Linked DNA regions of Micromonospora rhizosphaerae. Each later gene encodes a partner of the first gene's protein in a complex. Links are inferred from orthologs where the notes say so. Each region holds a gene or a part of one and is shown in the gene's direction. Other genes may lie near its edges.

Region 1 (3,819 bases):
CTGCCGGTACGGCGACTGCGCGCACGACGCGGAGCCCGGTTGCGCGGTCCGGGAGGCCCTGGCGACCGGCGAGCTGACCGCCCGGCGCTGGGAGAGCTGGCGCCGGCTCCAGCGGGAGATCGCCTTCGAGACCGGGCGGCGGGAGGCGCGGCTGGCCGCCGAGCGGCGGGGCGGCTGGCGGGGCGGGCGGCGCCGCGCGGCCCGCCCCTGACCACGGCGGGGGATGCGGCGGAGCCTGCCGCTGCCTGCCCACCCCTGGTATGGGCGGTCGGGGCGGCTGCGGCGGAGCCCGTGTGCGGTGACCGCTTTGCCCTGCTGCAGCCCGTGCAACACCGAGGCCGCGTCACTGTCGCCTCCGCTGCAGCAGAGCAAAGCGTGCGACCGACCGTCCCGGTCGTCGGGGACGCCTCCACGCGGCGGGTCATCGCCGACGGTCGGACGGCGCCCGGCGACACGGCCGGCCCGACCGCCCTGAGCTGGGGGAATGGGCGGGCGCGGAAAACTGTCGTACCTCGGGGCTAAAGTTGCTGAGCGTCTTTCCTGCGCCCCGCTAAACCGCTCAGAGCCGCTCCGGAGCGGACAGATTCACTCACCCGGGAGTACACCCACCGTGGCCGACCGACTGATCATCCGTGGCGCGCGCGAGCACAACCTCCGTGACGTCAGTCTCGACCTGCCCCGGGACGCCCTGATCGTCTTCACCGGGCTCTCCGGGTCGGGCAAGTCGAGCCTGGCCTTCGACACGATCTTCGCCGAGGGGCAGCGCCGCTACGTAGAGTCGCTCTCCTCGTACGCCCGGCAGTTCCTCGGGCAGATGGACAAGCCGGACGTCGACTTCATCGAGGGCCTGAGCCCCGCGGTCTCCATCGACCAGAAGTCCACCTCGCGCAACCCCCGGTCCACCGTCGGCACCATCACCGAGGTCTACGACTACCTCCGGCTGCTCTTCGCCCGCATCGGCGAGCCGCACTGCCCGGTCTGCGGCGAGCGGATCTCCAAGCAGACCCCGCAGCAGATCGTCGACCGGGTGCTCGGGATGACCGAGGGCACCCGGTTCATGGTGCTCGCCCCGGTCGTCCGCGGCCGCAAGGGCGAGTACGTCGACCTCTTCGCCGAGCTTCAGGCCAAGGGCTACGCCCGGGCCCGGGTCGACGGCGTGGTGCACCCGCTGACCGAGCCGCCGAAGCTCAAGAAGCAGGAGAAGCACACCATCGAGGTGGTGATCGACCGGCTCGCCGTCAAGGCCAGCGCCAAGCAGCGGCTGACCGACTCGGTGGAGGCGGCGCTCGGCCTCTCCGGCGGTCTGGTCCTGCTCGACTTCGTCGACCTGCCCGAGGACGACCCGGGCCGGGAGCGCCGCTACTCCGAGCACCTGGCCTGCCCCAACGACCACCCGCTGGCGATCGAGGACCTGGAGCCCCGGGTCTTCTCCTTCAACGCGCCGTACGGCGCCTGCCCGGAGTGCACCGGCCTCGGCACCAAGAAGGAGGTCGACCCGGAGCTGGTCGTCCCCGACCCGGAGCGCACCCTGCGCGAGGGCGCCATCCAGCCCTGGTCGAGCGGGCACAACCTGGAATACTTCCTCCGCCTGCTCGAGGCCCTCGGCGAGGCGGAGCACTTCGACATCGACACGCCGTGGCGGGCGCTGCCGTCCCGGGCGCAGAAGACGATCCTGCACGGCTCCGACGACCAGGTGCACGTCCGCTACCGCAACAAGTACGGCCGCGAGCGCTCCTACTACACCGGCTTCGAGGGCGTGGTGCAGTGGATCGAGCGGCGGCACTCCGACACCGAGTCGGAGTGGTCGCGGGAGAAGTACGAGGGCTACATGCGGGACGTGCCCTGTGCGGCCTGCGGTGGCGCGCGGCTCAAGCCCGAGGTGCTCGCGGTCACCCTGGCCGGGAAGAGCATCGCCGAGGTCTGCAACCTGTCGGTGGGGGAGGCGGCCGACCTGCTCGCCGGCATCGAGCTCACCGACCGGCAGAAGCTGATCGCCGAGCGGGTGCTCAAGGAGATCAACGCCCGGCTCAAGTTCCTGCTCGACGTGGGTCTGGACTACCTCTCCCTGGACCGCCCCGCCGGCACCCTGTCCGGCGGCGAGGCGCAGCGCATCCGGCTCGCCACCCAGATCGGCTCCGGCCTGGTCGGCGTGCTCTACGTGCTCGACGAGCCGTCGATCGGCCTGCACCAGCGGGACAACCACCGGCTGATCGAGACCCTGGTCCGGCTGCGCGGGCTGGGCAACACGCTGATCGTGGTCGAGCACGACGAGGACACCATCCGCACCGCGGACTGGATCGTCGACATCGGCCCGGGCGCGGGTGAGCACGGCGGCGAGATCGTGCACAGCGGCTCGGTGCCCGCGCTGCTGGAGAACCCGGAGTCGGTCACCGGGGCGTACCTGTCCGGGCGCAAGTCGATCCCGACGCCAAGGCAGCGTCGCCCGCAAACCCCCGGGCGGGAGCTGGTGGTGCACGGGGCGCGCGAGCACAACCTGCGCAACCTGACCGTCTCGTTCCCGCTCGGCCAGCTCATCGCGGTCACCGGGGTCAGCGGCTCCGGCAAGTCGACGCTGGTCAACGACATCCTGCACGCCGTACTGGCCAACCAGATCAACGGCGCCCGGCTGGTCCCCGGCCGGCACACCCGGGTGACGGGGTTGGAGCAGGTGGACAAGGTCGTCGGCGTCGACCAGTCGCCGATCGGCCGCACGCCGCGGTCCAACCCGGCCACCTACACCGGGGTCTGGGACCACATCCGCAAGCTCTTCGCGGAGACCACCGAGGCCAAGGTCCGCGGGTACGGCCCCGGCCGGTTCTCGTTCAACGTCAAGGGCGGCCGCTGCGAGGCCTGCTCCGGCGACGGCACGATCAAGATCGAGATGAACTTCCTCCCGGACGTCTACGTCCCCTGTGAGGTCTGCAAGGGCGCCCGGTACAACCGGGAGACCCTGGAGGTGCACTACAAGGGCAAGACCGTCTCCGACGTGCTGGAGATGCCGATCGAGGAGGCGGCCGAGTTCTTCTCCGCGATCCCGGCCATCCACCGGCACCTCAGGACGCTGGTCGACGTCGGCCTGGGCTACGTCCGCCTCGGTCAGCCCGCGCCGACGCTCTCCGGCGGTGAGGCGCAGCGGGTCAAGCTCGCCTCCGAGCTGCAGAAGCGCTCCACCGGCCGGACGGTCTACGTGCTGGACGAGCCGACCACCGGCCTGCACTTCGAGGACATCCGCAAGCTGCTGATGGTGCTCGAGGGGCTGGTCGACAAGGGCAACACGGTGATCACCATCGAGCACAACCTCGACGTGATCAAGACCGCCGACTGGATCATCGACATGGGCCCGGAGGGTGGCCACCGGGGCGGCACGGTGCTCGCCACCGGCACGCCGGAAGAGGTCGCCGAGGTGGCCGAGAGCCACACCGGGCAGTTCCTGCGCCACGTGCTCAACCTCGACGGCGAGGCCAAGGGCGCCACGGCGGCCACCAACCGGGCGGCGAAGGCCAACGGCACCACGCCCCGGAGGTCGAAGAAGGTGCCGGCCGGCGCGCGCTGACATCCTCGCGGCCGCGTACCCGGTTAGGTGGCCGGCCCCGGCCGGCCGGAATCCGCGCAAAGCGGGTGAAATCTCTGGCAGGGTGATCCGTGGCAGGAACGTGACCGCGGATCATGACGGGCGCGGCGGCAGAGAGGGGCGTCATGAGTGACGATCAGGTGCTCGCCGAACCGGGTAACCAGACCCGCCGGGCACTGCTCGCCGGTGCGGGCGCGGTCGGCGCGGCGGCGGTACTGGCCGGCTGCGGCAGCGACGACTCCGGCCAC
Region 2 (4,510 bases), 4.3 Mb from region 1 along the record:
GTCAAGATCCACGCAAATTCACGGAAAGAGTGGCCACTCCGCGCCCCGAGGCCACGCCTTCCCTGAATTTGCTGGCCGCGTCGGGCCCCGCGACCGGGCGCCCCGGGCCCGCGCGCCCCGCGCGCCCCGGACGCCCCAGGCGCCCCGGGCCCCGCGCGCCGGGTGACCGCGCCGGGCGGCATGCGGCGGGGCGGTGGGTGGCGGACGAGCGGGGGCGGGAAGGGGGAGAAGGTCGGTGGGCGGAGATAGGCTGGTGGGCGTGCACCCCCCGTCCGGCCGGACGCGGGGTATCTGTCGTGCGCCCCGCCCCACACCGGCGACCTCCCTGGAAGTGATCACACATGCTCACCGGACTCTTCTCCGCCGCCCTGGCCGACCCCGGGCTGGCCCGGGCGCGTGACCTGGCGCGCTCCGGTGCCGCCCAGGTCGACGGGCTCGACGTGACCGCTCCGGCGGCGTTGCGCCCCTTCGCGGTCGCCGCGGTCGCGGCCGAGCCGGGCGAGGCCGGCGCCGACGGCAGGCCGGGCGGGGGCGCTGGCCGGCCGGTGCTCGCGGTGACCGCCACCACCCGCGAGGCCGACGACCTCGCCTCGGCGCTGGGCAGCCTGCTCCCGCCCGAGCAGGTGGCGGTCTTCCCGTCCTGGGAGACGCTGCCGCACGAGCGGCTCTCCCCGCGTTCGGACACCGTGGGCCGGCGGCTGGCGGTGCTGCGCCGGCTGGCGCATCCGGAGTCGGCCGACGCGCACGGGCGCAGCGGTCCGCTGCGGGTGGTCGTGGCGCCGGTCCGGTCGCTGCTCCAGCCGCAGCTGAGGGGGCTGGGCGACCTGGAGCCGGTCCAGCTCGCCGCCGGCGACGAGGCGGACCTGGAGGAGGTCGCCCGCCGGCTCACCGACATGGCGTACGCGCGGGTCGACCTGGTCACCAAGCGGGGCGAGTTCGCCGTCCGCGGCGGCATCCTGGACATCTTCCCGCCCACCGACGAGCACCCGTCCCGAGTCGAGTTCTGGGGCGACGAGGTGGAGGAGATCCGCACCTTCGCCGTCGCCGACCAGCGGACCATCGAGCTGGTCCCCCAGCTCTGGGCGCCGCCCTGCCGGGAGCTGCTGCTCAACCCGTCGGTGCGCGAGCGGGCCGCCGCGCTGGCCCAGGAGCACCCGGAGCTGGCCGAGATCCTCGACAAGCTGGCCGAGGGCATCCCGGTCGAGGGGATGGAGTCGCTCGCTCCGGCGTTGATCGGCCCGGACTCGATGGAGCTGCTGCTGGCCGCCATGCCGGCCGGCACCCACGTGCTCCTCTGCGACCCGGAGCGGATCCGGACCCGGGCGCACGACCTGGTCCGTACCTCCGAGGAGTTCCTCCAGGCCAGCTGGGCCGCGGCCGCCGTCGGCGGCCAGGCCCCGGTCGACCTCGGCGCCGCCGCCTTCAAGACCCTGGCCGACGTACGCGCGGCGGCCCGCACCCTGGGCCAGCCCTGGTGGACGCTGTCGCCGTTCGGGCTGGTCGAGGCGGAGGCTGCTCCCGCCCGGCAGCCCTGGGAGGACGAGCCGACCGAGGTCGACGTCACCCCCGACGACGCGATTGCGGTGACCCTGGCCGCCCAGCCCGCCCCGCTGTACCACGGCGAGACCGCCCGGGTGGTCGACGACCTCAAGCGCTGGGCCGGCGAGGGCTGGTCGATCGCCCTGGTCTTCGAGGGGCACGGTCCGGCCCAGCGGGCGGTGGAGGTGCTCCGCGACGCCGGCCTCGGCGCCCGGCTCACCGAGGAGGTGCCGACCGCGCCCGCCCCCGGTGAGCTGCTGGTCAGCTGCGGCTGCCTGACCGCCGGCTTCGTCGACGAGGCCTCCCGGTTCGTGCTGCTCACGGGCAACGACGTCACCGGCGGCCGGGGCACCTCGACCCGGGACATGCGCAAGATGCCGAGCCGGCGGCGCAACACCATCGACCCGCTGGAGCTCAAGGCCGGCGACTACGTAGTGCACGAGCAGCACGGCATCGGCCGGTACGTCGAGCTGGTGCAGCGCACCGTCAACGGCGCGTCCCGGGAGTACCTGGTCATCGAGTACGCCCCGAGCAAGCGCGGCCAGCCCGGCGACCGGCTCTTCGTCCCGACCGATCAGCTCGACCAGCTCTCCCGGTACGTCGGCGGCGAGCAGCCCACGCTGCACAAGATGGGCGGTTCGGACTGGCAGAAGTCGAAGGCGCGCGCCCGCAAGGCGGTCCGCGAGATCGCCGCACAGCTCATCCAGCTCTACGCGGCCCGCAAGGCGTCCAAGGGGCACAACTTCGGCCCGGACACCCCGTGGCAGCGGGAGCTGGAGGACGCCTTCCCGTGGCAGGAGACGCCGGACCAGCTCGCCGCGATCGAGGAGGTCAAGCGGGACATGGAGCAGACCGTCCCGATGGACCGGCTGATCTGCGGCGACGTCGGGTACGGCAAGACCGAGATCGCGGTCCGGGCCGCGTTCAAGGCGGTGCAGGACGGTAAGCAGGTGGCGGTGCTGGTGCCCACCACGCTGCTGGTGCAGCAGCACTACAACACCTTCGCCGAGCGGATGAGCCAGTTCCCGGTGACCATCCGGCAGCTCTCCCGCTTCCAGACGCCGAAGGAGGCCGAGCAGACCCTGGCGATGGCCGCGGACGGGACGGCCGACATCGTCATCGGCACCCACCGGCTGCTCCAGTCGGCCGCCCGGTTCAAGTCGCTGGGCCTGGTCATCGTGGACGAGGAGCAGCGCTTCGGGGTCGAGCACAAGGAGCACCTGAAGACCATGCGGGCCTCGGTCGACGTGCTGAGCATGTCGGCCACCCCGATCCCGCGGACGCTGGAGATGGCCATCACCGGCATCCGGGAGATGTCCACCATCGCCACCCCGCCGGAGGAGCGGCACCCGGTGCTCACCTCCGTCGGGGCGTACGACGAGCGGCAGGTGGCCGCCGCCATCCACCGCGAGCTGCTCCGCGACGGGCAGGTCTTCTACCTGCACAACCGGGTCGAGTCGATCGAGAAGGCGGCCCGGAAGCTCCGCGAGCTGGTGCCCGAGGCGCGGGTCGCGGTGGCGCACGGCCAGATGAGCGAGGACGCGCTCGAGAAGGTGATGGTCGGCTTCTGGGAGAAGGAGTTCGACGTCCTGGTCTGCACCACCATCGTGGAGTCCGGCATCGACATCCCGAACGCCAACACCCTGATCGTGGAGCGGGCCGACCTGCTCGGCCTGGCCCAGCTGCACCAGATCCGGGGCCGGGTCGGCCGGGGCCGGGAGCGGGCGTACGCGTACTTCCTCTACCCGGCGGACAAGCCGCTGACCGAGAACGCGCACGAGCGGCTGGCCACCATCGCGCAGCACACCGAGCTGGGCGCCGGCATGTACGTGGCGATGAAGGACCTGGAGATCCGGGGCGCCGGCAACCTGCTCGGCGGCGAGCAGTCCGGCCACATCGAGGGCGTCGGCTTCGACCTGTACGTGCGGATGGTCGGCGAGGCGGTGTCGGCGTTCAAGGGCGAGCGTGCCGAGGAGGAGGTCGACGTCAAGATCGACCTCCCGGTCGACGCGCACCTGCCGCACGACTACGTCGGGGTGGAGCGGCTGCGGCTGGAGATGTACCGGAAGCTCGCCGAGGCCCGCGACGAGGAGCGGCTGCGGGAGGTGGTCGCCGAGATGACCGACCGGTACGGCGAGCCGCCCGTCCCGGTGCAGAACCTGGTCGCGGTGGCCCGGTTCCGGCTGCTGGCCCGCCGGTACGGCCTCACCGACGTGTCCATGCAGGGCAAGCACCTCCGGTTCAGCCCGCTGCCGCTGCCCGATTCCAAGCAGCTGCGGCTCAAGCGCTACCACCCGGACTCGGTCTACAAGCAGGCCCTCGACCAGGTCAGCGTCCCGCGCCCGAGCAGCCGCCGGATCGGCGGGGAGCCGCTGCGCGACCAGGCCCTGCTGGAGTGGTGCGCCCAGCTCCTCTCCGACGTCCTCGGCGACCCGGCGCCGGTCGAGCCGGCCGTCGCCGCCGCCCGCTGACCCCCGACCGCCGGCTGATCATGAAGTTGTTGTCGCGACACGCCGGAGCGGCCGGCAACAACTTCATGATCATCGGCGCGGGGCGGCTCGCCTCGGCGTGGGGCGGCGCGGCGTGGTGGGCGGCGCCACAGGCCGCGACGGGGCGTGAGAGAGTTGCCGGCATGCGTGCTCGCCGTCTCATCGCCGCCGCCAGCGTCGCGGCCCTCGCTGTCCTCTCCCTCGCCGCCTGCGGCCGGTCCGCGCCGAACGTCGCCGCGTACGTCGGGGACACGACCTACTCGGTCGACCGGGTGGACGCCATCCACGACGAGGCCCAGGCGACGTACGCCGACTCGGTCCGGACTCAGGCCCAGCAGCGGGGGCTGACCCCGAGCCCGGACCAGCTCCGGCTGAACGTCGACCGGCAGGACATCCTCAACCTGCTGGTCGGCATCGACCTGGGTAAGCGGATCGCCGCCGAGAAGCAGGTCCAGGTGCAGGACCAGCTCAGTGCCGAGCAG

The links.
Region 2: the proteins of uvrA (region 1) and mfd are in contact, whole or in part, in a crystal structure (PDB 4DFC), measured with the Escherichia coli proteins. The link is inferred for Micromonospora rhizosphaerae from one-to-one orthologs.

The regions. Positions count from the first base shown.
Region 1 is NZ_FMHV01000002.1:6,060,089-6,063,907, reverse strand. The notes cover bases 235-3,753. They hold uvrA (excinuclease ABC subunit UvrA), read left to right. Parts: upstream 235-610; coding sequence 611-3,553; downstream 3,554-3,753. Other genes in these bases: GA0070624_RS28550 (Rieske (2Fe-2S) protein), read left to right, coding at 3,697-3,753. In the rest of the region: rsgA (ribosome small subunit-dependent GTPase A), read left to right, coding at 1-211; more of GA0070624_RS28550, read left to right, coding at 3,754-3,819. UniProt on the Escherichia coli protein: The UvrABC repair system catalyzes the recognition and processing of DNA lesions. UvrA is an ATPase and a DNA-binding protein. A damage recognition complex composed of 2 UvrA and 2 UvrB subunits scans DNA for abnormalities.
Region 2 is NZ_FMHV01000002.1:1,736,358-1,740,867, forward strand. What follows is about bases 1-4,210. They hold mfd (transcription-repair coupling factor), read left to right. Parts: upstream 1-341; coding sequence 342-4,010; downstream 4,011-4,210. Other genes in these bases: GA0070624_RS08450 (hypothetical protein), read left to right, coding at 4,040-4,210. Outside these bases: more of GA0070624_RS08450, read left to right, coding at 4,211-4,510. UniProt on the Escherichia coli protein: Couples transcription and DNA repair by recognizing RNA polymerase (RNAP) stalled at DNA lesions. Mediates ATP-dependent release of RNAP and its truncated transcript from the DNA, and recruitment of nucleotide excision repair machinery to the damaged site.